One region of the Sphingomonas sp. NPDC079357 genome, then DNA from elsewhere that is predicted to be linked to it. Evidence: riboswitches for the same ligand, from Rfam matches in the RefSeq annotation. Region 1 holds a riboswitch; each other region holds the start of a gene.
The links. Region 1 has a riboswitch for cobalamin ahead of ACI2JO_RS15550 (ABC transporter substrate-binding protein). Riboswitches for the same ligand answer to the same signal wherever they lie in the genome.
Positions count from the first base shown of each region.

Region 1 (2,259 bases):
TGACCGCGGCGCCGGTCAACGCGAAACCAGGCAACAGCCACGTCTGCGCCGCGTAACCGAAATACAGCGAGCACACCGCCCCGAACGCCGCCCCGGACGACACGCCGAACAGCCCCGGATCGGCGAGCGGGTTGCGCAGATAGCCCTGCATCGTCGCCCCCGACATGCCCAGCGCCGCGCCGACCGCCAGCGCAAGGATCGTGCGCGGCAGTCGCAGCTCGACGATGATGATCGAGCGCGGATCGGCGGCGGTCCAGCCGTCGAGCGGCACCCACACCTTGCCCGCCGCCACCGACAGCATGGCGACGAGCAGCACGCCCACTGCCAGCAGCATCGTCGCGCGCGTCATCGTGCCGCCACCTGCGCGCGCACGGCCCGCAACCGCGCTATCGCATCGACGATCGTCGGCCCGCCGCAATTCATCAGCCGCCCGGCGAACGGCGCGATCGTCACGCGCGTTCCCAGCCGCCGCAATGCGCGATGCCGCTCCATCCGCTCCCCCGCCCCTTGCGCGGCGGCGACCGACAGCACGACGCGCGGCGGATCAGCGAGCAGATATTCCAGCGGCAAAACGTCCCAGCGCTTCAGCCCATAGCCCGCGCTCGCGTTGCGAAACCCGGCCAGCCGCAGCATTTCGTCGGGCAGCGTCCCTGCCCCCGGCACCAGCCCGCCCGGCCCGAAGATGACCGCCGGCACCGGGCGCACGGCGGCGGGATGTGCGGCCGCGGTGATCCGCCCGGCCAGCGCCGCTCCCCGCGCGGGATGCCCGATCGCGTCCGCAAGATCACGCACCTGCTGTGCGCTCTCCGCGATCGAGTCGGGCAGCGCGAATTGCCGCAGCCTGATATGCATCCGCGTCAGCGCCGCGACCGTGGCAGGCGCGACATGCCCGCTCGCCACGACCAGATCGGGACGCAACGCCACCACTTCCTCCGCCGTCCCCGAGGTCGCCGGAAAGCGCCGCGCCCAGGCGATCGGCACCGAGGTGGCGCGCGGATCGTGCGAATAGTGGCTGACCGCCGCGATCTGCGCCGGATCGGCGACCTGCATCAGCATCGCGTCTAGACAGGGGTTAATCGACACGACGCGCGGGGCTCGCGCCGGTGCCGCACCGGTCAGCGCCGGCACGGCCAAGGCGACCGCCGCCACGCGCACAATTCGAGAATATCTGTCGCTCAATCCGTCATCCCCACGCCGACCCGACCCGTTCGTCGTCGCGCGGGAAAATTCCCGATCGCCCGGCACACCCCGTCCGCGCGAAGGACAACCGCGATCGGGCAGGTCTCCTGGCTCCCGGGTCGTCGCCGTTCGCCCGGCCTTCCCGGAACGCACGCGATCCAGTGGCACACGGGGGGCGAGCGGCTCGCCGGTCACAGTTGCGGGGGCAGCTCCGGATCGTTGCCTACCGGATTCCCTCACCTGATCGCATCGCCGGGCCTAGCCGTCCGCCAGGGCGCGGGCAAGCGCCGCCAGCAGCGGCACGTCGACCGGCGGCATCGGCAGCCGTGCCAGCACCGGCGGGCGCTCCCAGCACAGCGCCTCCGCCGCCAGCGCCCGCGGTTCGCCACGCCACGCGACGCAGTGATACAGCAGCATCGTCACCGGCATGTCGGTGGCAAAGCCGAGCGGCATCAGCGCGTCGACTGCCACCCCGATCGCCAGCTCCTCGTCCAGCTCCCGAACCAGCGCAGCGGCGGGATGCTCGCCGGGCTCCACCTTGCCGCCGGGGAATTCCCACAGCCCGCCATGGCGTTTGTCGCGCGGACGTTGCTGCATCAGACAGCGCCCGTCCGCATCCACCAACGCCGCGGCGACCACCAGCATCGCTTTCGATCCTTCCTTAACCTGCCGCGGCTATCCTGCCGCCCATGCCACGTCCAGCCGCCCGCCGCTCCCGGTCCGACTTGCTTCGGTCGCTCGCCCGACAGTCGCGCGGCGCAACGGTGGTTGAATACGGGCTGATCGTCGCGCTGATCGCGCTCGCCGCGATCGGCGGCATGTCCGCGATCGGCCATCCGGTGACCGGGCTGTTCGCGTCGATCAACAGCAATCTGACGATGGTGCGTTAGCGCGCGAGGATCTGCGCTGTCCCAGGTTGCTGAACAAAATCATAGGCTCGCACTTAAACCTTTATCAACCCTGCGCTTCTAGAACGATCACTGATGGACCTGAACGGGACGTCGGCGGGTACAGAATTTAGGTTGCTACTGGAGATCGACATGCAGAAGATTCGCTCGTTCCTGAAGAACAGCAAGGGCG
Region 1 covers NZ_JBJDOM010000005.1:174,019-176,277, reverse strand. Annotated here, with positions in the region: gene ACI2JO_RS15555 (FecCD family ABC transporter permease) at 1-349, opposite strand, end outside; gene ACI2JO_RS15550 (ABC transporter substrate-binding protein) at 346-1,179, opposite strand; cobalamin riboswitch at 1,259-1,438, opposite strand; gene ACI2JO_RS15545 ((deoxy)nucleoside triphosphate pyrophosphohydrolase) at 1,438-1,824, opposite strand; gene ACI2JO_RS15540 (Flp family type IVb pilin) at 1,869-2,069, shown strand; gene ACI2JO_RS15535 (Flp family type IVb pilin) at 2,220-2,259, shown strand, end outside.

Region 2 (2,259 bases), on a different contig from region 1:
CAGCACGGTGCCGGTCGGCAGCACCCAGTTCGCGCCGCCCGCGAACAGCGTTTGGGTGCCGAAGCGGCTGTGATCGTCGTGGCGCACGCCGCCGTTGAGCGTCAGCCCGTCGAGCGGCGAGAGGTTGAGCTGGCCGTAGAAGCTGGTCAGCTCGGCGCGGCCGCCGGCCGGGGTGCCGAGCGCATAGGGTGGGGAGAAGTCGGAGGAAGCGGTGCTGAAGCGGCTGACCTCGTTCTCGACTCCGAACACCGCGTCGACGCCCTTGGTGACCGCGAGCGTACCCTGATATTCGAGGCGATGGTTGCGGCCGAGCGCGGCGAAGGTCTGCGTCTGCTGCACCTGATCAGGATTGTAATTGTCGCGATCGGTGTCGGTGTAGCCATAACCGAAGCGGTTGCGCAGCCGCGCGTCGAACAGGTCGATGTTGAGGCCGGCATAGCCGACGAACTCGCGGGTCAGGCCATATTCGGGGGTGTCGCCGCTGAAGCCGTCGAAGTCGTTGCGGCCGTTGGCATAGGAACCGCGCAGGTCGGCGCTGATGCCGGGCGCGATCGTCAGAACGGCGCGCGCCTGCACATTCTGGTTGCGGTAGCCGTCGCGCTCGGTGCCCGCCGCCAGCGCGGAGATGCCGTCGGTGGTGAAGGTCTGCGCGCCGACGCGCCACGCGAGCGGGCCAGTGGTGCCGCCGAGCGCGGCGCGCGCGCTGACCGTCTCGCGCGAGCCGCCCTCGAGGTCGATGCTGCCTTCGAGCGTGGCGGTCGGCAGCGGGGTGACGATGTTGACGACGCCGCCGATCGCCTGGCTGCCCCACAGGATCGACTGCGGCCCGCGCAACACCTCGATCCGCGACGCATCGCCGATCAGCAGGTTGGCGAAATTGTAGCCGCCGCCGGGCGAGGACGGATCGTTGATCTTGACCCCGTCGATGACGACGACGGTCTGGTCGGCCTCCGCGCCGCGGATGCGCAGCGAGGTGCTGGTGCCATAGCCGCCGTTGCGCGACAGCGAGACGCCGGGCGTGCGCAGCAGCAGGTCGGCGACCGACAGATCCTGCGCGCGGTCGATCGCGTTCTTGTCGAGCACGGTGACCGAGGCGGCGACGCGATCGGCCTCGACCGGGGCGCGGTTGGCGGCGACGACGATGTCGGCGCCGGTATCGGTCGCGGCAGCGTCGGGACGCGGCGCTTCCTGCGCGAACGCCGCCGTCGAGCAGAGGAGCAGCGGGAGGGCGGCGAGACGATGGAACATTGTTGATAACCCCTTGTGACGACGTGAAGCCGGGGGCGTGTCGCCGCGCGCGAGCGAACCCGCGGCGTCGACCGCCCACGGCGGTGATTATCGTCACGCTGGGTTCGTCCGCCGGGTTTGCCCCGTGCGGCCTTCCCGTCCGTTCGGCGCACCCTGGCCGAGCGAAGGACGATCACGAACAGGCAGGTCTCCTGGCTCACGGGTCGTCGCCGATGCGCGCCGCCTTCTCAGCCCGGTGGGGCCAATGGCGTGTGGCGCGCGGGCTCGCCGCTTACAGTTGCAGGGGCAGCCGGGGTTTACCCGTTCCCTTTTGATCCCCGGTCAAGGGGAACCTGTCGCGGCGCGCGCCCTAGCCGGGGGCGCAGCGCGGGTCAATCGCGGCGCCGTTGCGGCGGCGAGGCGCAGACCCCATCTCCCGCGCAGCCCGGCCCCGCCGCCCAGCCGGCCGACATCAAGGACAAGCATATGACCGATTACACGAAGACCGACGAGGCGCTGGCCAAGCTGACGCCCGAGCAATTCTATGTGACGCAGCAGAGCGGGACCGAGCGGCCCGGCACGGGAGAGTATCTCGGCAACAAGCGCGCGGGCATCTATGTCGATATCGTCTCGGGCGAGCCGCTGTTCGCCTCCGCCGACAAGTACGAGTCGCATTGCGGCTGGCCCAGTTTTACGCGCCCGATCGACGCCGCGCGCGTCACCGAGCTGCACGACGCCACGCATGGCATGGTCCGCACCGAGGTGCGCTCGGCGGGCGCGGACAGCCACCTTGGCCATGTGTTCGAGGATGGACCGCGCGATCGCGGAGGTTTGCGTTACTGCATCAACTCCGCCGCGCTGCGCTTCGTGCCGCGTGAGGAGATGGAAGCGCAGGGCTATGGCGCGTATCTCGATCAGGTCGAGGATGTCGGCTGACTTGACCTGATCGACGCGTGGCGCTTTGACGCCGCGCTTTCGACGAGGGGCGGCATGAACGATTGGGAGGAACGCGCGGCGCGCCGCGCCGGGGAG
Region 2 covers NZ_JBJDOM010000001.1:1,199,315-1,201,573, reverse strand. Annotated here, with positions in the region: gene ACI2JO_RS05625 (TonB-dependent receptor plug domain-containing protein) at 1-1,248, opposite strand, end outside; cobalamin riboswitch at 1,412-1,599, opposite strand; gene msrB (peptide-methionine (R)-S-oxide reductase MsrB) at 1,714-2,163, shown strand; gene ACI2JO_RS05615 (hypothetical protein) at 2,218-2,259, shown strand, end outside.
Region 2: another riboswitch for cobalamin. It lies ahead of ACI2JO_RS05625 (TonB-dependent receptor plug domain-containing protein); the one in region 1 lies ahead of ACI2JO_RS15550 (ABC transporter substrate-binding protein).

Region 3 (2,259 bases), on a different contig from region 1:
CAGCGCGTCACGCTTGCCGCTCGCCAGTTCCGCCCCCTCCAGCTTCCACGGCGACCACAGCGTTTCGGGCTGTGCCAGCCATCCCGGCTTCGGCAGGCTGCCTGCGGTCGTCGTCGGCAATAATGTCGTCATGGTCAGTACCTTCTCGCAATCGTCGGGATTAAAGCGCGCCGCTCGCGGACCAGCGCGCAAGTGCTGCGCCATGCGGCTTGATGAATTGCTCTTCGGCAAATCGGCCCTGCTCGACCGCCAGCCGACTGCGTTCCTCGCGATCATAGACGATGCGCGTGAGCGAATAATCCTGATAGGTCAGGCTCGGCCGGTATTGTTCGGCGGCGACTGAATTGGCATTGTAGATCTCGGGCCGATAGATTTTCTGGAACGTCTCCATCGTGCTGATCGTGCTGGCGAGTTCCAGATCGGTATAATCGCCGACCAGATCACCGATGTGATAGAAGGCCAGTGGCGCGACGCCGTGCGGCGGCATGAAATATCGCGCGCTCATTCCCATTTTTGCGAAATAGCCGTCGGTCGGGGAGATATCGGCGGTGCGATATTCGACGCCGAGGATCGGATGGACATTCGCAGTGCGCTGATAAGCCTGCTTGCTCGACACGCTCAGGCAGATCACCGGCGGCTTGGTAAAATTGTCGCGATAGGCGGCCGAGGTCAAAAAGCGTTTGAAAAGGTTGCCGTGCAGATCACCGAATTCTTCAGGCGGGCGACCATGGCCGTTGCTTCGTGAATGCTCCGGCAACACGACGCTGAAGTCGTAATCGCGGATATACGACGAGAAGTTGTTGCCGACCATGCCGTCGGTGCGGGTGCCCCTGCGCCGATCGACCACCGCGGTGTGCAGAATCTCGATCAGCGGAAAGGCATCATCGGCACCACCGTCCGCGATTTGCAGCGCGGCCGAGATGATCCGCAACTCGACCTTATATCGGTCTCCAGCCGGATTATCCCAATGCATCAATGAATTAAATCGATGATCGATCATCGCGAGCGTCTTGCGCAGATTGTCCTGACGACACGCGCCGCGCGCCAGGTTCGCGAAATTGGTAGTGATGCGGGTATTGTCGGCGGGACGATAATCCTCGTCGAAGGCGATGCTGCTGATCGTGAACGTGAAGCCGCTATTCGTCATGACTCACCTGCTTGTACGGGCAGGGATCACGGAAGAGCGCGCCAGGCGTGATCCGGCGTGGGCGGCGATACGCCACGCGCCATGCGTCGAGCGCGATCCGCCGGAGGAACCCCCGTCCGAGGAACGTTATAGCGTCGGAGGCAGGTCTCCTGGCTCACGGGTCAACACGGTGGCTCCGGCCTTCCCGGGCGCCTCGCGGGCGCCCAGTGACACGAATTGGAGCCGCCGCTCGCCGCTTACAGTTGCGGGGGCAGCGCCGGACTCTGCCCCGAAAGGCATCACCGGCTTCCCGTCTTAGCCCCATCGCCACGCCTGGGATGAGGAACCTCGACGAACGGGTTGGACACGATCGGCGACACGCTGTCAACAGTGATATAAAGATATCCTTATGTCTTGATATCCAGCAACCCGCCCGGCCAGGCTTTTGGAGCGACCGGGTGACGGTCCATTTCCGCGATCCGACGACACTGGTCCGCCCCGCCAGCGGGTCGCCCGACCCACTGCGCGGCGTCGTCCCCGCCGCAAGCATATTGACCCGCCCGCATGCCTGTCCGAAGGCACGGATCATGCGCTTCTTTTCCGACAACGCCGCCCCGGTTCACCCTGCCGTGCTGGGCGCAATCGCCGCGGCCGACATGCTCGACACTGCCTATGACGGCGATCGCTGGTCGAAGGCGCTCGACGAACGTTTCTCGGCGCTGTTCGAAACCGCCGTGCGCGTGTTGTGGGTGCCGAGCGGCACCGCCGCCAATTGCCTCGCGCTCGCCGCCTTGTGCCCGCCGCACGGGTCGGTGGTCTGCCACCGCGAGGCGCATATCCAGAATGACGAATGCGGCGCACCCGAATTCTACACGCATGGCGCCAAGCTGCTGCTGGCCGAGGGCGCCGGCGCCAAGCTGACCCCCATCACCGCCGCGGCGGTGCTTGATCGCCAGCGCTATGACGTCCACCAACAGCGCCCGCACGCGCTGTCGATCACCAACGCCACTGAATATGGCCGCGTCTACACGCCCGCCGAGGTGGCGGCGCTCGGCGCGCTGGCGAAAGAGCGCAGGCTCGGCTTCCATATCGACGGCGCACGCTTCGCCAATGCGGTCGTCTCGACCGGTGCG
Region 3 covers NZ_JBJDOM010000006.1:125,833-128,091, forward strand. Annotated here, with positions in the region: gene ACI2JO_RS16325 (methionine synthase) at 1-132, opposite strand, end outside; gene ACI2JO_RS16330 (putative oxygenase MesX) at 161-1,147, opposite strand; cobalamin riboswitch at 1,269-1,492, opposite strand; gene ACI2JO_RS16335 (threonine aldolase family protein) at 1,714-2,259, shown strand, end outside.
Region 3: another riboswitch for cobalamin. It lies ahead of ACI2JO_RS16330 (putative oxygenase MesX); the one in region 1 lies ahead of ACI2JO_RS15550 (ABC transporter substrate-binding protein).